Regions from separate parts of the Halobacillus sp. ACCC02827 genome, predicted to be linked through region 1. Evidence: riboswitches for the same ligand, from Rfam matches in the RefSeq annotation. Region 1 holds a riboswitch; each other region holds the start of a gene.

Region 1 (10,617 bases):
GGCGTTACTCGGTACATTTGCTTTCATATGTTTCCCTCCCTGTCTATTTCTTGAGTTGCTGTTGTAAAAACCCAAGTGTATAAAGGTACACATCTTCCCACTCCGGCTCATTGAATAGTTCATGGTATAATTCCGGCCATTCTTTGTATGTTTTTTCTTTAGCATCCACTATATGAAACCATTCTGCCGTTTTTTCCGCCACTACCAGTTCGTCACGTCCCGCCTGCAAGACAAGAAGAGGTACATCCGGAAACTGGTTGACGTCCCGGAAAGCCAGACGGGAAGCACGTTGAAACTCCCGGTACCAACGCACAGAGACTTTCTTAAGGACAAGTGGATCTTTACGAAACTGTTCGACTTTCACGGTATCCCTTGTAATCAATGAAGGGTCTTGGTTGGCATCCATACGTAAAGAGGGCGCTATGATATTCAATAGGTAGGACAACCATTCCACAGGCGCACTTACACTGCCTTTAATAGCCAATGCAGGAGACGAGAGGATGATACCATCCATTTTCTGTTGCAGCTGTTCCATTACCCGCACCGTTACAAGACCACCCATACTATGACCGAGCAGAAATATTTTTTTATCGGGATCCGCTTCCCCGATCCAGCCCTCTACTGTCTTTATGTACTCCTCAAAGGAATGGATATGACCTTTCCTTCCGGGTGAATTTCCCTGGCCAGGCAGATCGCCGTATATAACATCGAAACCATCTTTATGAAGCCGATCCGCCAACCGCTCATATCTTCCACCATGTTCAAATGCTCCGTGGACGATAATGATAGTGCCGTCTGATGCTGGAGATTGCTTTTTATTCACAGTCTATCCCCCGTTCCATCTGCTATACTATCCTTAACTAATATTATAAGGGGGTTTACTATGATTTGCGAATATAAAGGAAAGCGCCCGTCTATACACCCGACGGCTTACATCGCTGATGATGCCGTTATTACAGGAGATGTTTTTATCGATGAAGGAGCAAGCATCTGGTTTAAAACCGTCATCCGCGGGGATGTAGCTCCGGTACATATCGGCAGGAATACAAATGTACAGGATCTCAGTATGCTTCATCAAAGCCCGGGTCAACCACTGATCCTTGAAGATGGCGTGACGGTCGGTCATCAAGTGACCCTGCATTCCGCACACATTAAGAAAAACGCGCTGATCGGTATGGGGTCCCTCATACTCGATGGAGCGATAATTGGAGAAGAAGCTTTCATCGGCGCTGGGAGCCTCGTCCCGCCGGGAAAAGTTATCCCTCCAAGGACGCTCGCTTTCGGCCGGCCCGCGAAAGTAGTTCGGGAACTGAACGAGCATGACTATCAAGAGTTGGAAAGGATAAGAACCACTTACATAGAGAAAGGAAACTATTATAAACAGCAGCAAGAAAAAGATTAAAAACAAAAAAGTACCCTTGCGGGTACTTTTTTTGTCCTTAATTGAAACGAGATTTTAATTGTTCTGCTTTGTCCGTCCGCTCCCAAGGGAACTCAATATCCGTGCGGCCGAAATGACCATAAGCAGCCGTATCACGGTAGATAGGTCGACGCAGATCCAGCATCTTGATAATACCGGCAGGGCGCAGATCGAACAGATCACGCACAGCTTCTACCAGCTTCTCTTCCGATACTTTGCCAGTACCATTCGAGTTGATGGCAATAGAAACCGGCTGCGCTACACCTATTGCATACGCAAGCTGCACTTCCACAGCGTCTGCAAGTCCGGCAGCTACGATGTTCTTCGCAACATAGCGGGCTGCATAAGCAGCAGAGCGGTCCACTTTCGTCGCGTCTTTCCCGCTGAAAGCACCTCCGCCGTGACGGGCATATCCGCCATACGTATCCACAATGATTTTTCTTCCCGTCAAGCCGGCATCCCCTTGAGGACCGCCGATAACGAAACGACCTGTCGGATTGATGAAGTATTTCGTCTGCTCATCAATGAGCTCCGCCGGTACAACAGGACCGATCACATGGTCGCGCAGATCTTTCTTAATCTGCTCCAATGTAATTTCTTCCGCGTGCTGTGTAGAAATGACAATGGTATCTACGCGGACAGGTTTATCCAGCTCATCGTACTCGATGGTCACTTGTGTCTTCCCGTCCGGGCGCAGGTAATCCAGCGTGCCGTCTTTACGGACATCCGAAAGACGCTTGGACAGTTTATGTGCCAGTGAAATAGGAAGAGGCATTAGTTCTTTCGTTTCATTATTAGCAAAACCGAACATTAAGCCCTGATCTCCAGCTCCGATCGCTTCAATCTCATCGTCGCTCATCTTGCCCTCGCGGGATTCCAATGCTTCATCCACTCCGCCTGCAATATCAGGGGACTGCTCATCGATGGCAGTCAGAACGGCACACGTATCCGCATCGAAGCCGTATTTGGCTCGAGTATATCCAATATCTTTAATTGTTTGACGAACGATGGATGGGATGTCTACATAAGTATTTGTACTGATCTCTCCTGAGACGAGCACAAGTCCCGTGGTCACTGTTGTCTCACATGCAACCCGAGCATTCGGGTCATTTTTTAAAATTTCGTCTAAAATGGCATCAGAAATCTGGTCACATATTTTATCGGGGTGACCTTCTGTAACTGACTCTGATGTGAATAACCGGCGATTGGCAGGCATTCTGAAAAACTCCTCCTTCTGTAAGTACAAAGTATTAGACGGAACTCTTTACCAGTATGTGCAGAAACGAAAAAACGTTTCCTTCGTTCATGCTTCATCCACAACCATTAGAGCTTTATATAGGAATCTATACCGGATGACCTCCGGCTCGGATATTTCTCCATAAAAAGAAAAAACCCTTCCTAATGTCGAGGAAAGGGGCTGCTTCCTTTCGCTCTTATCGTCCAAGAAGGAATTCGTTCCTTCCTGCTTCAGGTTAGCACCATGCCATTCTCATGACGGTTGCTGGGTTTCAAAGGGCCTGTCCCTCCACCAACTCTGGATAAGAGAGTTTCCGTTCTTCGTTATCGTATCGAAAACCATGTAACATGTCAATCAGATTCCACCCGTATCCCCGACCAGGTACGGTTTTTACGGATCCTTACAAAACCAAGGACCCGCCACCTTTTCTTTCCATTTATAAACGTTCACACCGGAAAAAACATAAGATAGAAATAAACCATCCGGATTTTAACAAGAAGCCAATATTTGTTCACAAAATATTGGAAACAATTTCACCAAATAGTATGGACTATAAAAATGAATGTGTTATACTAATTCCATCTTAAGGATGATTAAATTATTTGACAAAGGCGGGTCGACTTATATGAGTACCATTAACCAAATGTCTGAACTTAACCTATTACTAGCTCAAGAAAATGTCCATCACCAACTTTCCGTTCCGCACTTGGTGGAGAAGATCCTCTCTCGCAACGAAGGCACATTAACAGAAAAAGGTGCAATTCAAGCGACTACTGGTACTTACACCGGCAGATCACCAAAAGACAAATTCATCGTCAAAGACGACACGTCCGAACAAAAAGTGGATTGGGGTACGATCAATACGCCGATTGACGAGAGTACTTTCGTTCAGCTTTACCACAAAGTTCTTACGTATTTAAAGAAGCGGGAAGAACTCTTTGTTTTCAAAGGGTTTGCCGGCGCAGAAACACGGTATCGTCTTCCCATCCAAGTCGTGACAGAGTTTGCGTGGCACAATCTTTTCGCTAAACAGATGTTCATTCGTCCAAATACGGAAGAGGTGGCAGATCATGAAGCGGAATTCACGGTTATATCCGCTCCGACCTTCAAGGCTGATCCTGAAGTGGACGGGACAAATTCAGAAGCGTTCATCATGATTTCCTTCAAACACCGTATCGTCTTAATTGGCGGAACCGAGTATGCCGGGGAAATCAAAAAATCGATTTTCTCCGTCATGAACTATATTCTTCCGGAGAAAAACATCCTGCCGATGCACTGTTCAGCGAACGTTGGTAAAGAAGGCGATGTCGCTCTTTTCTTCGGGTTATCCGGAACGGGCAAGACTACCCTTTCTGCAGATCCTTCCCGCCGTTTGATCGGGGATGACGAGCATGCGTGGTCGAACTACGGCGTCTTCAATATTGAAGGCGGTTGCTACGCCAAGTGTATCAACCTTTCTAAAGAAAAGGAACCACAAATTTACGATGCGATTCATTTTGGATCGGTTCTGGAGAATGTCATACTAAGCGCAGACTCACATGAACCGGATTATGACGACACAAGTTTGACAGAAAACACTCGTGCGGCTTATCCGCTTGAACATATATCCAACACTGTACAGCCCAGTGTAGCTGGTCATCCAAATGCGATCATTTTCTTGACCGCTGATGCTACAGGCGTTCTCCCTCCGATCAGTAAGTTGACGAAGGAACAGGCAATGTACCACTTCCTGAGCGGATATACCAGCAAACTCGCAGGTACAGAAAGGGGAATTACAGAACCGCAGGCGACATTCTCCGCCTGCTTCGGCTCTCCATTCCTTCCCTTGGCTCCATCTAAGTATGCAGAAATGCTTGGCGAGAAAATTGATCAATTCCAGACCGACGTCTATCTAGTGAATACAGGATGGTCCGGAGGGTCTTACGGGGAAGGACAGCGGATCAAGTTAAGCTACACAAGAGCTATGATCCACGCTGCGTTGGAAGGAGAATTAAGCTCAGCGGAGACGTATAAAGATCCTTTCTTCGGTTTACACGTTCCCACCCACTGCCCTGGTGTCCCTGATGAGGTATTGTCACCTCGTAAGACATGGACAGATAAAGAGGCCTACGACCTGAGCGCTAAAGCGCTTGCCGAAAAGTTCCATAAGAACTTTGAGAAATTCACTTATGCGAGCGAAGCAATTAGGAAAGCAGGACCTTCCTATCATAGCTGAACATCATAAAATATCCCCCACGTGGTCACGTGGGGGATATTTATTCTTCAGATATGACGCTGAATACGTTTCATGCATTCCGGAAGGACTTCATCCTTCATCATAAAGCTGAAGCGCTCATTCACTCTCATGTTCTTTGGGAGATGTCGGAATAAGACAGGGCCGTGTGTTTCAAAATAGTGTTCCTGATCGGCCAGTTCAGATATGACGGCATAATATACGTTCTTTATGACCGTGCCACCTTTACCATCCACATGGTATTGACCGATATACGTCAACTCTTTAATTCTCGCACCTGTCTCTTCCTGAACTTCCCGCACAGCTGCCTGATCTGCTGTTTCGCCCTCTTCGACTTTTCCTCCGGGAAATTCGAACCCTCGATCCTTATGTCTCGTCAAAAGCCATTGGTCCTTATAACGGCAAATGACCCAAACATGCTTCGGAGTTGCAGAGAACGGATGATCCTCAAATGATAGTCGAACAGGGTTCTGGTAAAAATCATAAAATGTTTTCATGTTTGCTCCACTGCCTTTAATCCTAGTTATACGTTCTTGATGGTACCTGTATAAATCGTACCATAAGGATGTATAAATACAAACCGGTGCGTTTCGATACTCTGCTGCTATTTGTATTATTCCTTTTGAAATCCTCCTCTAAACAAAGGATTTCATACAAAAAAGCCGCTCCAGTCTAACGGAGGGGCTTTTTCCATCAAAGATCCAACACGCCCATCTGGACGATGTGATCTTTCGTTTGATCATCACCTAGTTCATGAATGCGCTGGAAAGCCTTCTTCATGTCCACATCCGTCTCATCATTATCCTCATCTTTATGGTAAGGCATGAATGGGATATGCGCTCGATAGAAGGACCGATTGTCCGCATTATTGATTTCATCGAAGATTTCACGAAGGCCGATCACTTCTTCCTCTGTCGCGTAAATGATGAAATCATCGTTGTTCGCATCATGATTCAGGGAGATTTCCCTTGTCCCAATATTGATATAATACTTGTTTCTGTCCATCCTTCGCCCTCCTTATATTCTTATTGTGGTCGAAGAAGGACGAAGTTATTACGAAAATCCCCGGGGTGGTTAAGTTGCCTTAGCTTCATAAGAGTGATTAGTAACGAATTCAAGGTATTCCCTGTCGACGTCTATTCCAATTCCAGGGCCCTCCGGCACACGGATTTCTCCCCGATCCATGATAATTGGTGGTTGCACAATATCTCTTTCGAAATACCGTGTGGAGCTGGATAAATCACCCGGGATAGTGAAATTAGGAAGTGTTGCAAGCGCAAGGTTGTGTGCTTTGGATACACCGGATTCGACCATCCCCCCGCACCAAACAGGTACTCCCCGACGCTCGCAGAAATCATGGATTGCCTTTGCTTCGGTCAAGCCGCCCACCCTGCTTATTTTCACATTCACGATGCGGCAGGACTCGAGCTCTACACCCTGGACAGCATCATGAAAAGACATGATTGATTCATCGAGACACAGGGGTGTCCGCATTGTCGCCTGCAGTTCTTTATGATAAAAGAAGTCGGCGGGTTGGAACGGCTGCTCAATCATCATAAGACCATATTCATCCATCTCTTGAAGTCTGTGAAAGTCATCCGGTCCATATTGACCGTTGGCATCAATCATTACCGGAAGATCCGGCGCTATCTTTCTAAGTGCTTCAATTGTTTCTTTCTCGCAGCCTTTCCTCACCTTTAACTTGTATCGTTCGTACCCCTCCAGCTTCAGTGCCTCCACTTCTTCCCGAAGATTATCCGTCAGACTCAGCACAGCACCAGCCTTGACGCTTTCGCGAATGCCGCCGAGCAGTTTCTTAAGACTCTTATTTTCCTTCTTGCCGTAAAGATCCCACAAAGCTCCTTCAAGACCTGCTTTCGCCATTGGGTGGCCTTGAATGGGTCGGACACCTTCGGCGAAGGCTGCAGGTGTCTGCTCTTCCAATCCAAATAGAAGAGGTATCAGGAACTCTTTCAGTACGTGAAAAGCGGTAACGATCGTCTCTGATGTGTAAAAAGGAGACTCAAAGGCAGTGACCTCCCCGTAGCCGATTCTTCCTTCCGGATCTTCCGCTTCTACGATGAGAAGCTTCCTCCGATCAATGCTTGCCTGATGAGTGATGAAAGGCTTCTTTAACGGGAGCTCGATGGTGCGGATACGTACAGCTTCGACCTTCATCATACATTCCCTTCTTCCACTAAAGATAATAACTTTCGGCGAAGCAGTTTATTCGACGCGTTTCTGGGAAGTTCATCGACCCAGTAAAACTGTGCAGGTACTTTAAATTTCCCAAGACGCTCCAGACAATAATCCGTGATTTCTTTGTCTCCTGTCGCTTTATCACCAACAAGGAAAGCGACAGGAACTTCTCCCCACGTATCATCCCGTCGTCCTGTGACGCCGGCTTCTTTTATCCCGGGAATAGATGTTAGGACGCTTTCGATTTCCGCGGGGTACACATTCTCCCCACCTGATATAATGACGTCTTTCAAGCGGTCCACCACATAGAGAAACCCGTCATCATCCTTATAACCGAGATCCCCTGTCCGAAGGTATGTCTCTGCATTCCGGTCCCTATTATAGTAGCCTTTGGAAACCATCGGGCCCTTTACCAGTATCTCCCCCACTTCACCATTCTGGTGCGAATCTATGACCAGATCGGCCATACTCAGGGCTTTCCCGGCAGAACCCATTTTTGCAAGGGCGGATTTCGGACTTAGCGTAGCGATTTGTGAGGAGGTTTCCGTCATTCCATACGTTTGAAAAACTGGAATGTACCGATCTTCTGACTTTCGAAGTATGCTCTCCGGTACAGGACCACCGCCAAGGAGCATACAGCGGAAGCTGGACGGATAGCGGGACTCTCCCATTTCTTCCAACAGCCGCTGCAGCATGACAGTAACGACCGACGCGTGAGTAACGCCGTCTTCTTTGATAGCCCGATTCACGACAGATGCATCGAATTTCTTCAACAAATAAACCGGCATTCCGTAAATAACACTTTTCATAAGAAGAGAGAAGCCGCCTACATGGAAGAACGGAAGACAGGTCAGCCATTTATCATCTGAATGGAGTCCAAGATTCAAAGAAGACGCAACAGCACTGTACCAGTGATTTCCGTATGTGTGCATAACCGCCTTCGGGCGCCCTGTAGTCCCGGATGTGTACATCATTGTGTACACGTCTTCGAAGTTCAAATCTTTCTTCAAACCTGACGTCCTCTGTGCTACCGGCAGCGAACCCAAACGGTGTACGATAATATCAAGACCTTGAACAGACGTCCGGGCTGTCTGTTCAAACTCTTCACCGATGAAGAAGTGATTAATATGTGCATCTTCCAGTTGGTAACGGATTTCTGGAGCAGTCAGTCTTGTATTTATTAACACAACAACTGCACCGATATAGCTGATTGCATGGATAAAGACAGGGTACTGCAGATCATTAGTGTGAAGGAACGCCACATGGTCTCCATCTTTCACCCCTGCCGCTTTCATACGGAAAGCCATGCTTCTGCTTCGTTCTCTCAATTCCTGAAACGTCAAGCCTTCTCCGTTTGGTGTTTCAAAAGCGTTCCCATCTGGATTAAGTTCTGCTTGTTTATCTAACCAGTGAGGTATGATCGTCATCATTACTTCGCTCCATCCTTTTTAAAACTGAAAAAAGGGGCTCCCCGATACAACGGGACGCCCCTTTCTTTACCATATGGTTGATGATCAAGGGAAACGAGGGAACTGATCGAAATCAGGTTTTCTCTTCTCCTTGAAGGCATCGCGGCCTTCCTTCGCTTCCTCTGTCGTGTAATACAACAGGGTAGCGTCTCCGCCCATTTGCTGCAGACCTGCCAATCCATCTGTATCTGCATTGAAAGAAGCTTTCAAGAAACGAAGAGCCGTCGGTGATTTCTCAAGGATTTCACGGCACCATTGTACCGTTTCAGCTTCAAGATCCTCTAATGGAACCACTGTATTGACCAGTCCCATATCTTCCGCTTCCTTGGCACTGTATTGACGGCAAAGGAACCAAATTTCACGCGCTTTCTTGTGGCCTACCATACGCGCAAGCAGACCTGCACCATATCCAGCATCGAAACTTCCAACCTTTGGACCTGTTTGTCCGAAAATCGCATTGTCCGCTGCGATTGTAAGGTCACAGACAACGTGAAGCACATGTCCACCGCCGATAGCATAACCGGAAACCATTGCGATTACCGGCTTAGGAATGACGCGGATCAAACGTTGGAGATCAAGGACGTTCAGGCGTGGAATCTGATCATCCCCTACATAGCCGCCGTGACCGCGGACTTTCTGGTCTCCACCTGCACAGAATGCATCGTCTCCAGCACCTGCAAGGACGATAACTCCGACACGGGAATTGTCACGTGCACGTGAGAATGCATCAATCAATTCGTTAACCGTTTGAGGACGAAACGCATTTCTCACTTCCGGACGGTTGATCGTGATTTTAGCAATTCCGTCTAGTGTTTCATACATGATATCTTCGTATTCGCGCTCTTGAATCCATTCAAAAGACATAACTTATTCCTCCTTAAAAGTACACTTTCCGTTCATGAAAAACGGTTTCATTACTCACTCATTTTATCATGAAGCCATCTACAATTTTAGCAAAAATTTTTGGTTTCTCAAGGTGTATTGCATGTCCAGCCTTTTCCACCACTATGTAGGATGCTTCAGGAATACGCTTTTCCATCCTATCATTTATTCGACAAAACTTCTCGTCAAGCGCTCCAACGACAAGCTGCACATCCATCTGAAGGTCCGACATACGCTCCCACCAGGAAGGTTGATGACCGGTTCCCATACCAAGTAAAGATTCCCAGAGCCCCCCCGGATCCTGAGCAAGACGTTCTTCGCGTATCGCCGTCTTCGCCTGTTGAGAAAGACGGTCCTGGGTACGGAACAAAGGGATGTTCTCCCAATAAGATACGAATGTATCTATTCCTTTATCCCGTATCATTTCCGCCAACGTTTTATCCTTTGCCTGTCTCGCCAGCTGCTCATCCGTCGTTTCAAGCCCGGGTGAAGCACTCTCCAGCAGAAGTTTCTCTACCCGTTCTGGATAAAGGGCTGCAAAAGACAACGCAGCCCTCCCTCCGAGCGAATATCCGAGAACAGCCGCTCTCTCCAGCTCCAGTGCGTCGAACAAAGCGTCAAGGTCCCGGCAGAATTGCTCCATCGTGACCACTCCGAGCGGACCGGTCCGGCCATGCCCCGGCAGATCCACCTTGATTAACCGGTAGTCTCCGTCCAAAGCAGCACACGTTTCATCAAACGTTCGTGTACTACCCGTAAATCCGTGCAGCATAACCAGAGGAAAGCCTGTTCCGCTATCTTCCACCCAATAGGACCGTCTGTTAATGGTGTATCTCATCACTTGCTCCCCCCGGATAAGATGGAGGCTTCGACTTTCGCCCACTTCTCTTTATGGAAATCAACGTGGGTGCTTCTGTCCGTTCGCACTTCAATAACGGATAAACCCTCCTTCTTGTAGCTTTCGGCAAGTGCATGACGATAGGAATCCCATGTTTCCACAACGTGATGTCTACCATCGTACAAAGCAGTGACCGCCGAAAGATCAAGCCCCAGCGGAGTGCCGAACAACTCCTCGAAGTGATCCTGTTGTTTGGACTGAGGCAGATAGGAAAAAATTCCTCCTCCATCGTTGTTGATCACAACAATCGTAAGAGGGAGTTTTTTGTGTTTAACGAGC
Region 2 (10,617 bases), 1.8 Mb from region 1:
AATCAGTTCATCTGCACGGTATACAATCTCTTCCCCTTTTTCCGTAAGTTGTACGAGTTTGGAGCGCTTATCTTCCTTCGTTTCACTCCATTGAATCAGTTCCTTCTCCATCAACTTCTTTATCCGGTTCGAGATCGCACTTTTATGGACACCTTGTATGTTGCTCAGCCTCCCTGGCGTAAGAGCCGCTTCTACTTTGATGATTTTTAACGTTTGCAGTTGTTGGGAGGATACATTCTTCAAAGGTCCGCTCTCCTCCAGCTTTCTCAAATGTTCACTCGCACCGAAATACACTTCTATGAATAAGTCGATGACTTTCCTCGAATCAGGCATGTGTGTACTCCCTCCATAAAATAGTTCACACCTATAAACTAAAAATAGTTTACACCCATGAACTATTTGCGTCAATGATTTTATCGTCCACTGATCCAACTATTTTTATGCAAAAAAAAAACGACCGGATGGCCGTTCCTTTGAAAAACAGCTGCTTCCTCACTCGTCTATGCTCTGCTGCATTTTGAGGAGGAGCCTGTCCAGTTCATTCATCTCTGCTTCTGTCATCGTCTGATTGACAACCTCGTTAATTTCATCGGTAACTGCTGTGACTTTCGCTTCAAGCATCCGCCCGCTTTCCGTCAAGTGCAGCTCCAGAGAACGCATGTCGTCAATCCGAAAGCATCGTTCAATATAGCCTTTCTTCTCCAGACTGGAGGCCATTCTGGCAATGTTAGCCTTATCCTTACCTAAGTAATTGGCGATCTGATTCTGGGTCAACCCGTCTTCCTCCCAAAGAAGCATCATGATCAAATTCTGCTCCGGCGCCAGATTGTAAGGGGCGAGCTTCGCTTTTATGAAGCTTGTCAATTTTAAATCGGTTTGATGGAGTTTTATACTGATGTGGTTCTGAAAGCTACGTTTCATGGAGGCTTTTTACCTTTCTCACGTACGGTGGACGTTATTTTTCAAAAACATAATTATAGGCAGAAAGAATTCCATTGTCAAAGGTATTAATTGGATAACAGCCGAAGAAAAAAATAAATCTCGCAAATGATAAAACCGCCCCTTAGCAGGGACGGCTTTTTATCATAGTCCGATAGAGATATATTTCGTTTCTAAGTATTCTTCAATACCGAAGTGACCGCCTTCTCGACCGAGTCCGCTTTCCTTAAACCCGCCGAACGGTGCTTGAGCCGTAGATGGAAGTCCATCATTTAACCCGACAATACCATAGTCCAATTCCTCAGAAAGACGCATCGCTTTGGAGAAATTCTCTGTGTACAGATATCCGGCCAAACCGAATGGAGACTCGTTTGCACGGCGAATCGCATCTTCTTCATCAGAGAAAGAAGCGATTGGAAGCACAGGCCCGAACGTTTCCTCCTTCATACAGATCATGTCATCCGTCGTATGAACAAGCACGGTCGGTTCAACGAAATACCCCTTATCCGATTGCGAAGATCCGCCTGTTACAAGCGTTGCTCCATTATCCAGAGCATTCTGGATATGCTTATTGACCTTATCAAAACCGTCTTTATCAATAAGCGGACCGATGTCCGTATCAGGATCGAGGCCATCTCCCACATTCAGCTGCTCAACAGCAGTTTTCAATTTCTCTGTAAATTCATCCAATACAGATTCATGCACATAGAAACGGTTGGAGCAGACACAAGTTTGTCCAGCATTTCTGAATTTTGATGCCACTGCGCCTTCCACTGCCTTATCCAGATCCGCATCCGCAAGAACGACGAATGGAGCCTGACCGCCGAGTTCCAGTGAGATACGCTTCATCGTATCCGCCGACTTACGCATCAAGAGCTTTCCGACCTCTGTCGAGCCTGTGAAAGAAAGTTTACGTACGCGGGAATCAGATAACCATACATCGCTGATGGTCGCAGCATCTCCTGTAAGGATATTAATAATTCCTTCCGGCGCTCCCGCTTCCTGAGCCAGCTCCACCAGACGAATCGCAGTCAGAGGCGTCTGCTCTGCCGGTTTGATCAGGACGGTACAGCCTGCAGCGATTGCCGGCGCCACTTTTCTTGTAATCATAGCTGCCGGGAAGTTCCATGGCGTAATGGCTGCCATGACTCCGACCGGCTGTTTTTGGACAAGAATGCGCTTGTCCCTGCTCGAAGCGGGAATCGTTTCACCGTAGATACGCTTCCCTTCTTCTGCATACCAGGCAAGGAAGCTGTTCGCATAACCGATTTCACCGGCTGCTTCCTTCAGCGGCTTTCCCTGCTCTTTCGTCATGATTTCCGCTAACTCTTCTTTATGAGCTTCTATCAGTTGATGCCAGCGCATCAAAAATTCAGCACGCTCATAGGCGGTCGTCTTCTTCCATTTAAGAAAAGCAGCATGGGCGGCATCCACCGCCTCCTGCGCTTCTTTCTCTCCCGCATCCGGAACGTGATCGATCACTTCCAGTGTGTAAGGATTCGTTACTTCTATCGTCTTCTCTGAGGTCCATTCTTTCCCGTTCACAATAAGATTCAACTGGAATACCCCTTTCTAAAGTGCTTTCTTCTGAATAGTAGCATTTTTCTTTTCGTAAGTCCCACGATTCATCTGAATGAAGAAGTACGCACCGATAAGCGCCCAGCCGCCGACCATGATCCACTCATACGGCCAGATAAGAGCAGCAGGCATTCCAGGCAGGTACAAGACGATGAAACCAAGACTAAGTATTAAAGCTAAATACCCGAACACCGGAGATTTACCAGCGCGGAACGGACGCTCCATTTTCGGTTCTTTCTTCCTTAATAGAATAAAGGACATAGCGACAAGGAAGTAGGCGACAACAATGCCAAGGCCACCGGCATCGACAATCCAGACCAGGGCAGATCGCCCAAGGAGTGGAGCAAGCGCAGATAGAATACCGATGAACAGAACGGCGTTGGAAGGTGTTTTATATTTAGGGTGCAGTTTGCCGAACCATTGTGGTATCATTCCTGATTCAGCCATCGCATAAAGAACCCGGCTGCCGCCGATGACAAAGGAGTTCCAGCTCGTGACAATACCTGCTACACCACCGAGAATCAAGATTTGGGCGAAACGTTCAGATCCGAACAAAGCTGCCATCGAATCGGCAGAAGCAAGTTCTGAAACGGCAAGTTCTTCCGGACTCAGCGCAAGGCCTACACCGAGTGCGATCGCCAAATAAAATACAATGGCTGCAATGACAGATATAATAAGGAAGGAACCGATTTTCCGTCTGGGGAGGTTCGCTTCTTCTGCTACTTGAGGAATGACATCAAAACCGACAAATAAGAAAGGAACCATGACGAGCACAGTCATAATGCCACCCGCTCCACCTTCAAATAAAGGCGAAAGGTTGGAAGGTTCTCCGTAGGCAGCGGACCCGAAAATCAGCACAAGTCCGACAGCAACAATCATTAAGGTAAACACCGTCTGCAGAACCGCTGCCTGCTTTAGACCTATAAAGTTGATTGCTGTGATAATGACGGCTCCTAGTGAACCGATGAGTACCCAGTTCAGGTGCACGTCCCAACCGGCAATCGTCCATAGATAGCCGGCCTGGTAGTCAGGAAGCAGGTAGTCGATAACCGTCGGTAGTGCAACTGCTTCAAAAGTCGCTACCGAAATATATCCGAGCGTAATTGCCCACGAAGCAACGAACGATGCTTTCTTGCCAAGTGCCCTGTGGACATATTCGTGCTCGCCGCCTACTTTAGGCATCGCCGAAGCTAATTCCGCATAATTCAAGCCGACACAGATGACCAGGAATCCACCAATGATAAAGGCAATGACCGCCCCTAGCGAACCTGCTGACGTGATCCACGTACCTGAAAGAACGACCCATCCCCAGCCGAGCATCGCACCGAGAGCCAGAAACAACAGATCAAAGGACGATAATACCTTCTTTAATTTCTTATCTTCCATTAAGCATCCCCCCTTATTTTATACCGAAAATTCCGTCTTCTTTTCCAACACGGACTCCATTGCGTCACGCAGGATATCCAACCCTTCGTTCAATTCTTCATTCGTAATGACGAGCGGCATCAGGAAGCGGACGACATTTCCATAGACTCCTGCACCAAGTACCAGCAAACCGCTGTGTTGAGCTTTTGAAATAATTTCAGACGCAAGTGCTTTATCCGGTGTTTTCGACGTACGGTCTTTGACAATCTCTACAGCCACCATAGCTCCAAGACCGCGGATATCACCGATGCAGTCAAATTCTTCTGCAAGCTTGGTGAACCTGTCTTTAACCGTTGCACCAATTTCGACAGCACGCTCGTTCAAGCACTCTTCTTCAATGACATCAATCGCCGCAAGGGCTGCTTGACAGGCAACCGGGTTACCACTGTACGTACCTCCAAGTTCTCCCGGACCGGCAGCATCCATGACTTCCTGACGTCCAATGACTCCACTGATCGGCATACCGGCACCCAATGATTTCGAAACCGTGATCAAGTCCGGAGTAATACCAAAATGCTCAGAAGCAAAATAGCTGCCCGTTCTTCCGAATCCCGTCTGGATCTCATCTGCCACGAACAAAATACCGTGCTCCTCACAAAGCTGCTTGACCGCATGGACGAAACGCTTCGCCGGTACGATAAAGCCGCCTTCTCCCTGGACAGGTTCCATAAATACAGCAGCGATTGTTTCCGGTGCGACTTCTTTCAGGAAGAAATCATGGAACTGTTCGATCATGAAATCGATATAAGCCTCTTCTGACATTCCCTCAGGACGGCGGTAACTGTACGGGAAAGGAGCCTTGTACACTTCCGGTGCAAATGGACCGAATTCATATTTATACGGCTTTACTTTGCTCGTCATGGACATCGTCATCAGCGTACGCCCGTGGAACGCATTGGCAAATGTGACGATGGCTTGTCTGCCAGTATATTTTCGAGCAATCTTAACGGCATTTTCTACAGCTTCTGCACCACTGTTCTGCAAAAGCACCTTCTTCTTATGAGATCCAGGAGCAAGCTGTGTCAATTTTTCAGCAAGAGCGACGTACGGTTCATACATCATTACATTGAATCCGGTATGAATGAATTTTTCAATTTGATCATGGAGTGCCTCTTTTACTTTCGGGTGACAGTGGCCGACGTTGATCGTACCGATCGCACCTGCAAAGTCGATGAATGTATTACCGTCCACATCCGTGATTTTGGCTCCTTCCGCTTTCTGTGCAAATGTTGGAATGCCGTAGCTTACTGAATCAGGAATTACTTGATGACGGCGTTCCAGCAGCTCGCTCGCTTTTGGACCTGGGATGTTTGTTTGGATAGATACGTGCTTAGACATGTTTAACCACTCCTTTTAATTAATAGAAAACCGATGTTCGTTCAGACAAATCACTCAGTGTCGAGAGCAAATGGTTACGAATTGCTGCCTCCGCTGCTTCAGAATCCCTCTCCTGCAGATGTTCGAATATCACCCGATGTTCGGGAATTGATTTAACCTCATCCATTGGTGTCGAGTAAAATTCATCTCGGAGGATTAAATAACAGTCCGACCACTGATTCAACTTGTCGACTTCCTGTAGAAGGAATTCATTGCCGGATACCTCGGATAAGAACGTATGGATCAAACCATTGACCCGAAGGAATTCCTCGAAATTCTTGGACTTGTAGGTTTCCAGTTCATCGGAAAGTAGAATTTCAAGCTGTTCCAGATGAGCATCATCCAGATTAGGAACCGCAAGTCTCGCTGCATAAGTTTCTAAAACAATTCTCAGTTCAAAAACGTCCCGAAGCTCTTTGTTGGACGGTTTGTAAACAATCGCCCCCTTATTGGGAACCAGTTCTATCAATTTCTCACTTTCCAATCGCTTGAAAGCAGCTCTTATCGGAGTTCTGCTCATATTTAACTCTTTACTTACCCAATCTTCCGTAATTCGCTGTCCCGGAACAAGCCGTTTCAGCATAATGGCACGTTTCACCTTTTCATATGCTCTCTCTTCACTACTACTCATTTTGCATCCCACCATTGTATTCGAAGATTGTATACAATTTACTTCTAACAACATGTTATCTTAAAATTCACAAAGTTTCCACATAATTTTCTGAATTTAGTGATTATTGCATAAAAATTCATCTGCTTGTCTAGTGCTTTTTACACATAAAAAAAAGACCTTTCCAATCAGAAAGGCCTTTCTCTTTTTATCTATTCTGCCAGCGCCTTGCCAGCGATTGAATGTGATCAGGAGTCGTACGACAACAGCCACCGATAATCGTTGCCCCGGCTTCCACCCATCGATCCGACTGCTCATCGAAACGCTGGCAGGAGCGTTCCCCGTACCAGTCATTCGTGTCGGGATCGTATGTTTCTCCCGAATTCGGGTATAAAATAATCGGCTTATCTGTAAGAGCCCGGATATGGCCGACTGCCTCTGTCGCATCAGGAATCGGAGCACAGTTCACTCCGACTGCTACCACCTGCTCCCTCCCTTCGATCACATCTATACAACGTCTCCATTCCGTTCCATCGCTAATTTGGCTTCCATTCTTCAAGGAAAAGGAAAGCCACGCACTGGCGCCCGGATACTCGCCCAATAATTCCGTCAGTACTTTCGCCTCCTGGAGGGAAGGAATCGTTTCAAAGGCAAGCACGTCGGCACCCGCTTCGATGAGCGCTTCTATTCTGGGACGGTGAAATTCTTTCAGCCGCTCATCCGTGACACCATAGTTCCCGATATATTCTGAGCCGTCAGCAAGGTAGGCGCCATAAGGGCCAACCGAACCTGCAACGACAGGATAAGCTCTGTCATCCGCTTCCCTCCAGACATCCGAGCGTGCTTCCTGTGCCAGGCGAACGGTATCTTTAATTAATGTGCGCGCCTTATCTTCGTCGATCCCCCGCTGCTTAAACCCATCAATGGTTGCTTGATAACTAGCGGTGATGGCAATATCCGCACCATTACGGAAATAATCGGCATGAACCTTACGGATAGCATCCGGATTCTCAAGCAGCACACGGGCGGACCAAAGTGGATCATCAAGGTCGAAGCCGTATGTCTCCAATTCTGTCGCCAACGCCCCATCGAGAATAATCGTTTTTTTTGTTTCCAATAGTTGTTTAATAGGATTGCGCTTGTTGATTTTGTTCGACATGTTCTACTCTCCGTTTCTTCTTGGATTGTGACAGATAATACCCTGCATAACAAAGGATGATGAATGGAATTCCACAATACAGGGCGATCCGCTGTGTCGGATCAAAGGCGATTCCGATGCAGGCGGCAAGACAGAGCAGGAACGATGCGATCGGCACCAATGGATAAAGCGGCGCCCGGTATCCCAGGTCCTCCACCTTGTTCCCAGCTTTCACATAAGCCCGCCGGAAATTAAATTGAGCAAGACTGATGCTCATCCATACGATAACGACTGCAAGTCCTGAAATCGATACCAGCACGATATAGACGGTATCGGGCGCAATGATGCTGGACAACAGAGCCAGTCCCCCACCAAGCATGCTGAATAAGATGGCGTTCAGCGGAATGCCTTTCTTCGTCATTTTCGCGAATTTCGGAGAGATCGTCTTCCGATCCGCGAGAGACCATAGCATACGGGAGGAGGCATATAACCCTGAATTCGCTGCAGACAAAATAGCCGTGATGATGACAAAGTTCATGATATCTGCGGCAAATGGAACACCGACTCTTTCCAAAACGGCAACGAAAGGACTCTCAATGACTCCGGCTTCCGAACTCGGAAGCAGCGCGGAAAGCACAATAATTGTTCCTACAAAGAAAAGAATGAGCCGTACGAGCGTCGTCCGGATGGCTTTCGGGATTGTTTTCGCGGGATCGACCGTTTCTCCCGCCGCAATACCGATCAACTCTGTACCGGAGAATGCGAAGTTGACCGCCAGCATCGTCATTAAGATGGCGAAAGCCCCATTCGGAAACAAACCGGCTTCTGTGAAATTAGAAAAGAACGGAGCTGGTTCAGAATCTGCAAGCGGCACAATACCGAAAATTCCAGCCAGACCAAGTAGAATAAATAGAAAAATAGCGATGACTTTGACAGAAGAAAACCAAAACTCTGATTCTGCAAAAAACTTCACGGTGAATGCATTCAATCCGAAGATCAAAATCGCGAATAAAGCGCTCCATATCCATACACTTATATCCGGGAACCACCGCTGCATCATCAGTCCGGCAGCTGTGAATTCCGATCCCAGCGCCACTGTCCAGGTGAGCCAGTAAAGCCAGGCAACCGTAAACCCCGTTCCCGGACCGATATACTTCGCGGCATAACTGTGAAACGCACCAGTCTCCGGCATATGTACAGACAACTCACCAAGACAGAGCATCACTAAGTAAACGACCAACGCACCAATCAAATAGGCAAGCACCGTCCCGAATGGTCCTGCCTGCTGGATGGTGTATCCGGAACTGAGGAACAGCCCGGTTCCGATGACTCCACCGAGTGACAGCATCACAAGGTGGCGTGTTTTCATTTCTCTTTTGAAGTTCTGTTCCATTTTCTCTTCCCCTCCACTTTCTCTTCATCTAAAAATACATAAAAAAACGCACCCTGGAGCGGGTGCGTTTACCGACAAATAAAAGGAAGCTCCTATCTATCAGGGTTATTCAACACCCGCTGGAATTAGCACAGTGTCTGCATTCAGACCTGTTGCTGAGGCTTCAAAGGGCCAGTCCCTCCACCTCTCTGGATAAGAAATATGTATTTTTTAAATACTCTAACAACGCAAATAAAAAATGTCAACGCTGAATTTTATTCTTACGCTGCAACTTGAATGTTCCGAATATCCTCGAATTTTGTTGTTTCTAGATTCATAGGAACGTATAATGAGAGTGGTTAAAATGGATGAAATTGCCTTAACACTCACGTTCCGTTCCCTTTCTGAGGAGGTGATAGACAATGAAAACCTTCATAAAAATACTAAAAATATCAGGAATCGTCATCGGCTCCATATTCGCACTGCTCGTGCTCATTGGTATGTTCATGCCGGGAGAAATTGATGTCTATGGAGAAGGAGATTCAGAGAAACCCGACAACCTGACTGTATCAATGGATACCTACATCACAGATGAAGACTATGAGCCTACTGAAGTTGCTTTTCTCACTCATACGATAGCTGCGTTAAACGAGATCGACAATCAAAATTGGGGTGCTTTGGATGCCTATTTTTTGTATGAACGGGTTTATGAAACCGCTCTTCGTGACGTTTATATGAACAAAGAAGTCGATCCGGAGCACATCACAGATGTCCATTACACCGTACGGAACAAGCAATTTCAATCTTATTTGGATGAACAGCCGGTGAGCCCGCTCAGCATCGAAACCGATCACGGGGTGGAATGGGCGACCTTCCAATATGATGTGTGGGTAACCTTCTCCTTCGAATTGGAACGGGTCATCACGGATGATGAAGACCGGACATATACCGATCGCTTCGAGGTGCAGGGAGACTACCCTCCACATTGGCAGTCCAGTATGAAGGAAACACACTGGCGCTTGAATTCCTTAATGCTACGCCCTCTAGAAAATGAATAAAACAGGAGATGAAGAGTATGAAACTCAAATCCATCCCGGTTATTCTGCTCGGCCTGCTGTGTTTGACGGCATGCTCCAACGTAGTGGATGCAGTCGGGGATCAATACCCAATGGAGGATATCGTATACGATGATGTGGGCAACAAATCGGAAATCTTCCGCGCTTATGATCAGAAGCCGGAGAAAGTGGCAGCCGGCATCACCGACTCTGAAGAGGCCGTACATAAAGCCTCCAAAGACGGTCGTGATTTAATGCTCTACGACGATTACCTCGTGCAGGTCTATCAGGACACCCAGAAAGAAGAAGATACCATCATCGAAGTATCGGATAAAGAATTCGTCCGGAACAATTATGATAGTGATTTCTTTTCGGACTACGGCATAGAAGAGGAAGCAGAAGAGGTTTATGCTATGGACCTCGATAACCGCGGCGGCTTCTTTTATACAGGGTATATCGGCGGCAGCGGTGGAAGTTATGTGAAAAATGCCGGGAGCAGTCCATCCGTACGCCAGTCATCCAGCACATCCTCCGGTGTCCGCGGCGGCGGCCCCGGAGCAGGAAAATAACAAAAGAACAGGAGCGAAAAACCATGTTTGAATTCGATATTTCGGAAGTACTGAATGTTTATGACCTTCTATTGACCTTGCTGTATTGGATCGTCATGCTTGTCCTGGCAGGAATTTGTATGGCCATCTTTGAAAAATTCACCCCTTATAACGATAAAGAAGAGCTGCTGAAGGGCAACGTCGCTGTCGCTTCTCAGTTCGCCGGGAAGTTGATCGGTCTAGGTATCATTACAGAATCTTCTATTGCCCACAATTTAAGTATTTGGAGCGCCTCTATCTGGATCTTCATCGGCTTTCTGTTGATGATTGCCGGCTACTATTTGTTCGAGTGGATCACTCCGTTCAAAGCGGAAGAGGAAATAAAGAAAAACAACATCGCTGTCGGCCTTGTAGCGGCATCTGTCAGTATCTTCATCGGTTTTGCCGTAGCAGGAAGCATTACATAAGAAGAATAAAGGAGGACCAACCGTGAACGCACAAAAGTATCTTTATCTGTCATCAGGAATCGTTTCAATCTGCGGAATCGTCTTCCAAGTTCTTTATGGTGCTGCAGG
Region 3 (10,617 bases), 920 kb from region 1:
TGTACAGTTGAATGACTCCATCCAAGGCGTTGATGCCGTCGTGCGGGTTGCTTGCCGCATGTGCACTTTTGCCGAAGAATTCAAAATCGACAGGATCGACGGCCAGCGTAGGCGCCGATCCCGACGTCCTCCCCATAGGATGAACCATCATACAGACATCTAAATCCTGGACGAGTCCGTGGCGGACGAATGTTCCTTTCGCACTGCCGTTCGGTCCGCCTTCTTCTGCCGGTGTGCCGAGTACGACGACATCTCCTCCGGTTTGACTGATCAATTCCCCTAATGCAATGGCAGCCGCACAAGAGGCTGTGCCGATAATATTGTGTCCGCATGCATGACCAAGACCCGGCAGGGCATCATATTCTGCCAAAAACCCGATTTTAGGTCCGGGAACACCAGAGCTTTTCACCGCACGGAAGGCCGTTTCATGTTCTGGAATATTCCGATCGACGACAAACCCTTCCTTTTCTAAAAGAGTGGTCAGCGTATCTGCAGCGAAATATTCCTCGTTGCCTATTTCCGGGCGTTCATGAATGCTGTGACTGATGGATAGGTATTCTCCCCGCTTCCCTTCTATCTTTTGCTCAAGAAGGGTGGAAAGAGAAGTTGCTGTTTCTGTAGTCATTTCCTCCACTCCTTTACCAGCCGATATCTTCCAATGGGACAAATGTCGGAATAAGGGAATCGTTATATGTTTTCTTAATGTGATCCGCTACGTCCTCTTCTTGATAAAGCTCAACGATTTTCTGGTAGACTTCTTTATCTGCTTCATCGGCACGAGCCGCAATGATGTTGATATAAGGTTGAGCGGTTTCATCCTCAATATAGACAGCGTCTTCCACCGGTACAAATCCTGCTTCAACCGCGACTCCATTATTAATGACGGATGCAGCGACATCGGGAAGGACACGTGGTGTCTGGGCAGCAACAATCGGCTCAAATTTCAAGTTCTTCGGATTATCTTCAATGATATCGAGCGATCCATTTCCGTCGAAATCTTCCGGTAGACCGATCAGACCCGCCTGCTCAAGGAGAAGCAGAGCGCGTCCCATGTTCGTTGCTTCTTTCGGGACAGCGATGGAACTTCCATCAGGAATGTCCTTTACATCTTTATATTTTTCGGAATAGACACCCATTGGAGCAATGATCGTCGTACCGATCGGCTTCAAGTCTAAATCGTGCTCTTCTATGAAGGAATCAAAATACGACACCGTCTGGAAAGCGTTCAAATCGATATCTCCATCAGCAAGTGCCATGTTCGGGCGCACGTAGTCCGCGAATTCAACCAGTTCAATGTCAATATTCTCTTTCTCTGCTTTCTCCTGGACTTTCTCCCAAATCGGGACGCCGGAACCATTCAGGCCTACCTTCACTTTCGTCTTCTCACCAGATGCTGCGTCGCCTTCACTGGAGCACCCTGCTAATACAAAACTGATGATTGCGATGAAACCTAAAATAAATCCCCACTTTTTCATAATAATATCCCCCTGTTATTGTCTACGTATTTTTCTTGATATAAAGTTTCCAACCGTCTGCGTAAGCTGCACAATCAGTACGAGCAATAGGACCGTTGCAATCATAATATCTGTTTCAAAGCGTTGATAGCCGTAAGAGATGGCCAAATCTCCCAAACCTCCGCCTCCAACAAAGCCCGCCATGGCGGAAGCACCGACGAGACCGATCGTTGCAATCGTCAAGTTAAGAATAATAGAACTCAATGCTTCTGGTATATAAACACGACGTATGATCTGCCACGGTGTCGCTCCCATCGCTTCTGCTGCTTCGATGACTCCTGGTTTCACTTCAAGCAAGCTGCTTTCCACAAGCCTCGCTATGTACGGAGCAGAGAAGATGACGAGCGGAACGACAGCTGCTGCTGTCCCGATCGATGAACCGACAAGCAGACGTGTAAACGGCAGGATCGCTACGAGCAATATGATGAACGGAATGGAACGGAAGAAGTTCACAACCGCACTTAATCCGTTAAAGAACGGTTTATTTTGAAGCAGCCCTCCCTGTCTCGTAACAACGAGAAGTATTCCAAGCGGCAGGCCGATTAGCGCTGCTGCCAGGAGGGATATACCGACCATGACAAGGGTCTGATATGTCGCTTCCCATATTTTCGGCCAAAAATCCATCAAATTAACCTGCATGTGCAGTCACCTCCTGTACCGTTACGGTTTGTTGGATATGGTGGATCGCTTTAAGAATTTCTTTCGCATCCCCTTGGAACTCCACGACTAAATGACCGAATGGAATACCCTGCAGTTCCGTAATCTGTCCGAACAGTACATTTACTTCCACATCAAAACGTTTTGCCACCTGTGAGAGGACCGGCTGTCCTGCGCTTTCCTCCACAAAGGTGATCCGGTAGATATTCCCGGAGGCATGGCGCTTTTCGATGCCGTCTAGAATAGACGCGGGTATATCATTCTCCATCACCGTCCTTACGAAATTCTTGGTTGTCGGATGCTGCGGATTGGAGAAAAGGTCGAAAATGGATCCACTCTCCATGACACGTCCGTTTTCCATCACTGCTATCCTGTCACACACCTCACGGACGACATTCATTTCGTGAGTGATCATCAGAATCGTAATGCCGTACTCGTCTCTCACCTTCTTCAAAAGTTCCAGGATTGACTTGGTTGTCTCCGGATCGAGAGCGGACGTTGCTTCGTCACATAATAGAATATCAGGGGAGGTCGCCAAAGCTCGGGCGATACCGACCCGCTGTTTCTGCCCGCCGGACAGCTGGTCCGGGTAATGATTTGCCTTTTCAGACAGACCGACGAAGGCTAGAATTTCCTTCACCCTTTGATCTATCTCTTTCTTCGGCGTACCGACAAGAGATAATGGAAATGCCACGTTATGGTGGACGGTTTTGGACTCCAGCAGATTAAAATGCTGAAAGATCATTCCGATGCGCTTCCGGACTGTCCTTAAATCCGGTTTGGACAGCTTCGTCAAATCCTCTCCATTGACGACGACCCTTCCTTCTGTCGGCCGTTCCAATAAATTAACAAGACGGACGAGCGTGCTTTTTCCAGCGCCGCTGAAACCGATGACTCCGAAGATTTCCCCTTTATGTATCGTCAAATCGACACGGTCGACGGCACGCAGTTCTTTCCCTTCGTGCTGATACACTTTCGATACGTTTTCAAACTGGATCATCGAATCCCTCCTATGCTTTCCTAAACAAAAAGAGCCTCTCTTCTTATAAAACAAGAAGAGAGGCTCACACGTATGTATATGAGATCCGTCTCTCCTCATCTGTCACGCCCACAGGCGTGCTGGAGTTGGCACAGTTTCTGACGGAGACATCCGTTCAGATCCGCTGCCGAGGTTTCAAAGGGCCAGTCCCTCCACCTCTCTAGATAAGAAGATCGATTCAATTCGTTATTCAATTATGTCACTGGTGAAAATGATAATACAGCCTCATCCACCTTGTCAATTCCATTTGTAACTTTTCTCAGAAAAATGGAGAAATTCAGATTCCATAAATACCTTAAAGGGTATGTATAGCCATAAATCAGGAAATTAAAAAGGAGGATTCTATGTTTCATTATACAGTTGAAACGAAGAAGAGTGTCGAGGATGCAGTGGAAAGCCTGGAACAACAGCTGAGTCTGGAGCAGTTCGGGGTCTTATGGAAGTTCAATGTCAAAGATAAGCTGACGAAAAAAGGATTGGACTTCCATCAGGAATTTCGTATTCTTGAAGTGTGTAATCCGAAAGAAGCAGAAAGCATCCTATCCGAGAATACCCTTGCCGGTTATTTTCTCCCTTGTAAAATGGTCGTATATGATGAGCAGGGCACAACAAAGATCGGAATGCCGAAACCAACTGCTCTTGTAAGTCTCATTGGCGATGCTGCCGTTCAATCACTCGCCTCCGATATCGAGGAACGGTTGATTCACTGTATAAGCAAAAGCGTGTGAAATTAGATCCCTGGTCAGGGTTCACCCATCCGCACTCTACCAGGGATCTCCATTTAATGCTCGATAGGCGGAATTTTCGGATCCGTACCTTTCAACGAGTAGTGAAAAGATCCCCGGTTGGTTACCGCTCCGTAGAAGATATCCGAAACCGCATGGGGAGTGATCTGTTTCTCTACCCACGCTTCTGTCTTTTCCATACGCGCTATCATATCCTTTTGTAAAATACCGTCCATAATCAAGGGGATGTCATAACCCCCACCCCTATTCCACATACCTATGTCTTCTCTAGTAACAGGCTCTTTTCCCTGCTTCAATTGCACCGTCAATCTCCCGTCCGGTTCTATGATTGCCGTGTATACGTCCTCAATCCGGAATACATCTTTTTCCCGAAGCATTTGTATTATGTTATCAATGGAATAGCGAATTCGCTTAACGTTTTCACCAATCATCTTCCCTTCGAAAACGACAACAGTTGGTTCGAAGGTCAATAACTTACCGAACCAAGGACTCCTCAGCTTCATCCATACAATGACTTTTTGTAAGAGCGCGATCGCTATAATAGCTGTCACCGTATGGATGTGGTTGATATTCGGATCAGCAATATCCGCTCCCACCACGGAGCCGAGAACCAGGACAACAACGAAGTCAAAGACAGGTAGTTCACCGATCGACCGCTTCCCCATAAAGAGACCTACGGCCAAAAGCAATGGCAGGATTGTGACGATTCTAAGCAGTACCTTCCAGGTATCCATCCAAAGTTCCATCATGTCACCTCTTCCTTAGCTTGGTATTCTATCGGTATTCTTATCCGAATCTTTTCTTGTTGACAAAAATACCACTAGGGGTATATTATTAGTCATGTACTGTTCAAAGCGAACAAAAATAACTGCTTAAGGGAGGCCGACGCAGTGGAATATAACACAGCTATGAAAAACAGAGTGAAACGATTAGAAGGGCAATTGAGAGGCGTACTGAAAATGATGGAGGAGAATAAAGACTGTAAAGATGTCATCACACAGCTTTCTGCATCCAGAAGCGCGATCGATCGTGCCATCGGTCTTGTCGTCAGCTCCAACCTTGCAGAGTGCATTCAAGGGTCCGATGACGATCAGACAACAGAAGCGTCCATTAACGAAGCTGTTCAATTGCTAGTCAAAAGCAGATAATTTTTTTACTTTACAATATACCCCTACACGTATTAGTATAACCCAATAAGGAGGCAGTAAAATGTCAGAGACGAAGAAAACGAACATCATTTTATTCAGCGGAGATTACGATAAGGCGATGGCCGCTTATATCATCGCCAACGGGGCAGCAGCCTATGATCATGAAGTTACCATCTTCCATACTTTCTGGGGACTGAATGCTCTAAGGAAAGACGAACCAATTAAAGTGAAGAAAGGCTTCATGGAGAAAATGTTCGGGAAAATGATGCCACGGGGTGCGGATAAAATGGGCATTTCTAAAATGAATTTCGCAGGATTCGGCCCTAAAATGATCAAAGACGTTATGAAGAAGCATAATGCTGTGCCGTTGCCGGACTTGATTGACATGGCTCAGGAACAGGAAATCAACCTTGTTGCCTGTACAATGACGATGGATCTCCTCGGTCTCCAAAAGGAAGAACTGTTGGATGACATCCAGTACGCTGGTGTAGCTGCTTATTTGGCAGATGCAGAAGAAGGAAACGTTAACCTATTTATCTAATCAGGAGGTTGAAACCATATGAAAACAATGACAGCTAAAGAAGTAGAACAGCAGCTGAGTGAGGCTCTGAACATCATTGATGTCAGAGAAGACGAAGAAGTGGCAGAAGGTAAAATACCCGGTGCTGCACACATCCCTCTGGGATTTATTGAAGAGCGGGCGGTTGAATTGGATAAAGATACACCTTATATCATGGTTTGTCGCTCCGGCGGACGCAGCGGCCGTGCTTCAGAAATACTCATGAGTAAAGGGTTTGACGTAACGAACATGGAGGGCGGCATGCTCGCCTGGGAAGGCCCGACAGAATAAATCACATACCTATATGGGTAAGGAGGAATCTCAGATGACAATTAAAACGAATCAGACGCTTGATGCCAAAGGCTTGGCCTGCCCAATGCCGATTGTAAAGACGAAGAAAGCATTCAAAGACCTTGCTGCAGGCGATGTCTTAGAAGTGCTTGCAACAGATAAAGGTTCCAAAGCCGATCTGCAGGCATGGGCGAAAAGCTCCGGACACGACTATCTCGGTATTATCGAAGACGGGGATGTCCTGAAACACTATCTCCGGAAAACCAGCGGCGAAGAAGCCCAGGAGAAGAAACATCCACACATCGTGGACAATGAAACACTTCAGGAAGTACGCTCACAGGAAGTAACCATACTGGATGTTCGTGAACAGGCAGAATTTGCATTCACGCACATCCCGGGAGCGGTATCCATTCCACTAGGAGAGCTGGATGCACGCATGAATGAGATCGACAGCACCAAACCTGTTTACGTCATCTGCCGCACAGGAAGCCGCAGTGACTTGGCTGCACAGAAGCTGGCAGACAAAGGCTTGGAGAACGTGTACAATGTCGTACCTGGCATGAGGGAATGGAACGGAGAAACTTCCTCCATTCATAATTAAATTTTTTTGCAAACCAATATACCTTAGGGGGTAAATAGGATGTCAGTAAAAACTATGCCGATTGCAGATATCGTCAAGAAAGTGCTGAATAAGGAAGAGCTGTTCCTACTGGATGTACGGACAGAGGACGCATTCCATGATTGGAAAATCGAAAGTGACAGCTTCACTTATATGAACGTGCCTTACTTTGATCTGCTCGATGGCGTCGAGTCTATTACCGATCAGTTACCGAATGATAAAGAGATTGCCGTCGTTTGTGCCAAAGGCGGCTCCTCTGAAATGGTGGCAGAACTGATTAGTGAGGCAGGATATGAAAACGTATATTCCGTCGAGGGTGGAATGAAAGAGTGGAGTGAGCACCTGGAGCCGGTAAAAGTCGGTGAATTGAGTGACGGAGGATCTGTCTATCAATTCATACGTATCGGTAAAGGCTGCCTGTCTTATATGGTCGTTTCTAAAGGCGAAGCCGTTGTCATCGACGCGACAAGAATGACCGACGTGTACAAAGACTTTGCAGAAGAAAACAATTGGAAGATCACACACATCCTGGACACTCACCTGCATGCCGATCATATATCCGGCGGCAGACAACTTGCTGAAGAAACAGGCGCTTCCTACTGGCTTCCACCCGAAGATGCTGCCGAAGTAACATTTGAATACAACGCGCTGCAGGACCAAACGAAGATTCAGGCCGGAAATGCAAAGATCGATGTGCATGCGCTCTATTCCCCTGGTCATACGAAAGGCTCCACGTCCTTCGTTGTCGATGATCGTTACTTGATGACGGGAGATATTTTATTCATCGATTCGATTGGAAGACCGGACCTTGCCGGAAAAGCAGAAGACTGGGTAGCGGACCTTAGAGAGACACTTTATACACGCTATAAGGAACTATCTGCCGAGCTGCTTGTTCTGCCTGCCCACTTCATGACGATGGAGGAGTGGAATGAAGATCATACGATTGCTCGAAAACTGGGAGCACTATTCCAGGAGAATCATGGTTTAAACATTGAAGACGTTAGTGAATTCCGTAAACTTGTCACAGAGAACCTTCCACCACAGCCGAATGCTTATCAGCAGATCCGGGAAACGAACATGGGTAAAATCCGTCCGGATAAGGAGGAACAGCGCGAAATGGAAGTGGGACCGAACCGCTGTGCAGTAAGGTAACCATCAGACGACCCAATAAAACTACTGGAGGTATGAAATCATGAACGTAACCAAAGTATTAGATGCTAAAGGCCTGGCATGCCCAATGCCGATTGTCAAAACGAAGAAAGCGATGAACGATATAGAATCAGGAGAAATACTGGAAATCCATGCAACAGATAAAGGCGCAGAGAGCGATTTGACTGCATGGGCTAAATCCGGAGGACACACCCTTCTCGACCACCAGGAAAACGAGGGTGTCTTCAAATTTTGGATTCAAAAAGCATAACAACAGCAAAAGGGAACCGTCCATTCGGTTCCCTTTTTTAAGGAGGTACAAGACACATGGAATATGGATTTATTCTTACTATATTTGCTATCGGATTTGTGGGTTCCTACATCTCCGGGATGCTCGGGATCGGCGGCGCGATTATCAACTACCCGATGCTGCTCTATATACCGGCCTTCATCGGCGTCGGTTCGTTTACGGCATACGAAGTATCAGGAATCAGTGCGATCCAGGTCTTCTTCGCAACGATCGGTGGTGTGTGGGCCTATCGAAAAGGCGGGCATCTTAATAAACCACTGATCTTATACATGGGGGGCAGTGTATTAATCGGTAGTTTTATCGGCGGATACGGCTCTCAATTCATGCCGGAGAACGGCATCAACATCGTTTACGGAATTATTGCCCTTATTGCAACCATCATGATGTTCATCCCTAAGAAAAGGACCGATGAAACACCCGTGAATCTTGTGACGTTCCACAAGCCTGCCGCTTCCCTGCTTGCCTTCCTCGTTGGTATTGGAGCTGGTATTGTAGGAGCCGGAGGAGCTTTCCTGCTCGTACCGATAATGCTCGTCGTCTTGAAAATACCGACAAGGATGACCATCGCCTCCTCTCTCGCGATCACTTTGATCTCATCGATCGGTGCAACCATCGGGAAAGTGACAACGGGACAATTCGATTATCTGCCTGCTTTTATTCTTATCCTGGCAAGCTTGATCGCTGCGCCGTTGGGAGCGAAGTCAGGACAGAAAATGAATACGAACGTTCTCCAAACCATACTCGCTGTCCTTATACTTGGCACAACCATTAAAATCTGGTTCGATATCTTTTAACTTATCTAAAAAAACCACCATCCCTGACCTGGAATGGTGGTTTTTCTTTTATTAAGCTGCTTCCTCTTGCTCTTCTTCCGGATTCACCATTTCTGTTTCATCCAGATAACGAAGCAAGTCTCCGTATATGATAGAATCGGATGTTTCTAATTCTTCCTGCGCAGCATCGAAACCAGTATCACACGCTCCATTTTCTACAGTTTCTCCTGTTTCACGGTCATAGCAGGCACCTTGAATACCTACATATTCTTCATCAGCAAAGTTTCCATCACGTGTGATCATAAGCTGACGGCGGTCCTCGTCCAATAAATCATGGCCGAACTGGATCGGATTATCATCTTCGATTCCAAGCAGGTTGGTGATGGTCGGACGCAGATCAATCTGTCCACCCACCGTATGGTTCTTCTCCGGTTCAATATCCTTACCATACAGAAGCAACGGTACTCGCTGCAGCTGGAATTGCTCATAATCATTAATATCTTTACCTAAATACTCGCCCATGGCCTTCTGGTGGTTCTCAGAAATACCAAAGTGGTCACCGTAAATGACGAGAATCGTATCATCATACAGGTCGGACGCTTTGAAGCGTTCGACAAACTCTTTCAATGCCTCGTCCTGGTAACGAATCGTTTGGAAGTAACGGTTCAGCGTGTTACTGCCTGTTTCACCAGGCTCAATCAATTGTTTATCTTCCGGAAGCGTAAACGGATAGTGGTTGGTCAATGTAATGAGTTTGGAGTAGAATGGCTGCTCCATTTCTTCCATCTTATCCAGAGAATCCTGGAAGAAATACTCATCCATATAACCCCAGCTGTGCGATTTCTCTTCCGTAATCTCATAGTCCTCTTTCGAGAAGAACTCATCATATCCGAGAGAATCATACATCACATTCCGGTTCCAGAACGTCTTATCGTTAGCATGCATGACGTTCGTGAAGTATCCGTTCTCGCTGAGTAGACCCGGCATACCTTTGTATTCGTTACCTGAATGGGTAAAGAATACTGCTCCACGGTTCAGCGGATACAAGGAATTGGCAAGCAGGAATTCAGAGTCGGACGTACGTCCCTGCTTCACCTGGTGATAGAAGTTATCGAAATATATACCATCTTCTTTAAGGTCATTAAAGTAAGGAGTCAGCTCTTCTCCATGAAGAGTATTATCAACTACAAAGGTCTGCGTACTTTCAAGAGAAAGGACGATGACGTTCTTCCCTTCTGCAATGCCTTCCAACCGGTCGCTGTCTTCCTGTTCGTTTTCATTGACGTAGTTGATGGCAGGGACCAGCTCATTGCTGTCCGCAAACGTCTTTTTCATTTCCGTCTGGCCTTGAAGCACGGCATCATACACGTGGTAATTAATCAAACCGATATATTTAACCAGCATATTACGGTCAAAAGCACGCTCCAACAAGTCTGTCCTTTCCGTTTCCGCCCATTGAAGATTAAGAAGGAAAAGCGGTACGGCGATAATAGCTAGCAGGAATCCTTCCCGGCGTTTCGGCTTGAACACCTGAAGACGTGAAGGCTTCAAGTAGAATAATAGAAAAGCAGCAAGCAGCACATCTACGAACAATAAAATGTCACTGGGTTCCAATATGGTCGTGATGCTTCCACCAAGGTCCGCCAGGTTGGCGACCTGGCTGATCATCGGGATTGTAATGAAGTCGTTATATTCTCTGTAAAAAAGCACGTTCACATATAGAAGAACGGACCCAAGAATATAGGACACAAACATCCCGCGGCGCCCGCCGAGCAATATTCCGAGGCCGAAAATGAGCAGAATACTGCTCAA

What was found. Region 1 has a riboswitch for S-adenosylmethionine ahead of metK (methionine adenosyltransferase). Riboswitches for the same ligand answer to the same signal wherever they lie in the genome.
Region 2: it holds a riboswitch for S-adenosylmethionine, as region 1 does, so the genes downstream of both, mmuP (S-methylmethionine permease) here and metK (methionine adenosyltransferase) in region 1, are expected to answer to the same signal.
Region 3: it holds a riboswitch for S-adenosylmethionine, as region 1 does, so the genes downstream of both, QRD89_RS18120 (methionine ABC transporter ATP-binding protein) here and metK (methionine adenosyltransferase) in region 1, are expected to answer to the same signal.

Annotation. Positions count from the first base shown of each region.
Region 1 is NZ_CP128168.1:2,524,890-2,535,506, forward strand. Features, by position in the region: gene tbcS (tetraprenyl-beta-curcumene synthase) at 1-27, opposite strand, end outside; gene QRD89_RS13385 (alpha/beta hydrolase) at 44-823, opposite strand; gene QRD89_RS13390 (gamma carbonic anhydrase) at 884-1,402, shown strand; gene metK (methionine adenosyltransferase) at 1,440-2,636, opposite strand; SAM riboswitch class I at 2,851-2,965, opposite strand; gene pckA (phosphoenolpyruvate carboxykinase (ATP)) at 3,283-4,872, shown strand; gene ytkD (RNA deprotection pyrophosphohydrolase) at 4,920-5,387, opposite strand; gene QRD89_RS13410 (hypothetical protein) at 5,584-5,895, opposite strand; gene menC (o-succinylbenzoate synthase) at 5,965-7,071, opposite strand; gene QRD89_RS13420 (o-succinylbenzoate--CoA ligase) at 7,068-8,519, opposite strand; gene menB (1,4-dihydroxy-2-naphthoyl-CoA synthase) at 8,604-9,422, opposite strand; gene menH (2-succinyl-6-hydroxy-2,4-cyclohexadiene-1-carboxylate synthase) at 9,481-10,278, opposite strand; gene menD (2-succinyl-5-enolpyruvyl-6-hydroxy-3-cyclohexene-1-carboxylic-acid synthase) at 10,278-10,617, opposite strand, start outside.
Region 2 is NZ_CP128168.1:678,970-689,586, reverse strand. Features, by position in the region: gene QRD89_RS03480 (MarR family winged helix-turn-helix transcriptional regulator) at 1-333, opposite strand, end outside; gene QRD89_RS03475 (MarR family winged helix-turn-helix transcriptional regulator) at 493-921, opposite strand; gene QRD89_RS03470 (NAD-dependent succinate-semialdehyde dehydrogenase) at 1,084-2,496, opposite strand; gene QRD89_RS03465 (APC family permease) at 2,512-3,903, opposite strand; gene gabT (4-aminobutyrate--2-oxoglutarate transaminase) at 3,922-5,280, opposite strand; gene QRD89_RS03455 (GntR family transcriptional regulator) at 5,300-5,950, opposite strand; gene mmuM (homocysteine S-methyltransferase) at 6,138-7,088, opposite strand; gene mmuP (S-methylmethionine permease) at 7,054-8,460, opposite strand; SAM riboswitch class I at 8,550-8,659, opposite strand; gene QRD89_RS03440 (hypothetical protein) at 8,862-9,497, shown strand; gene QRD89_RS03435 (DUF4247 domain-containing protein) at 9,515-10,063, shown strand; gene QRD89_RS03430 (DUF350 domain-containing protein) at 10,087-10,509, shown strand; gene QRD89_RS03425 (polyamine aminopropyltransferase) at 10,532-10,617, shown strand, end outside.
Region 3 is NZ_CP128168.1:3,441,611-3,452,227, forward strand. Features, by position in the region: gene QRD89_RS18105 (M20 family metallopeptidase) at 1-625, opposite strand, end outside; gene QRD89_RS18110 (MetQ/NlpA family ABC transporter substrate-binding protein) at 639-1,475, opposite strand; gene QRD89_RS18115 (methionine ABC transporter permease) at 1,491-2,153, opposite strand; gene QRD89_RS18120 (methionine ABC transporter ATP-binding protein) at 2,143-3,171, opposite strand; SAM riboswitch class I at 3,264-3,381, opposite strand; gene QRD89_RS18125 (DUF302 domain-containing protein) at 3,555-3,938, shown strand; gene QRD89_RS18130 (DUF421 domain-containing protein) at 3,992-4,705, opposite strand; gene QRD89_RS18135 (metal-sensitive transcriptional regulator) at 4,847-5,104, shown strand; gene QRD89_RS18140 (DsrE/DsrF/DrsH-like family protein) at 5,166-5,645, shown strand; gene QRD89_RS18145 (rhodanese-like domain-containing protein) at 5,664-5,954, shown strand; gene QRD89_RS18150 (sulfurtransferase TusA family protein) at 5,989-6,555, shown strand; gene QRD89_RS18155 (MBL fold metallo-hydrolase) at 6,595-7,725, shown strand; gene QRD89_RS18160 (sulfurtransferase TusA family protein) at 7,766-7,993, shown strand; gene QRD89_RS18165 (sulfite exporter TauE/SafE family protein) at 8,050-8,826, shown strand; gene QRD89_RS18170 (LTA synthase family protein) at 8,878-10,617, opposite strand, start outside.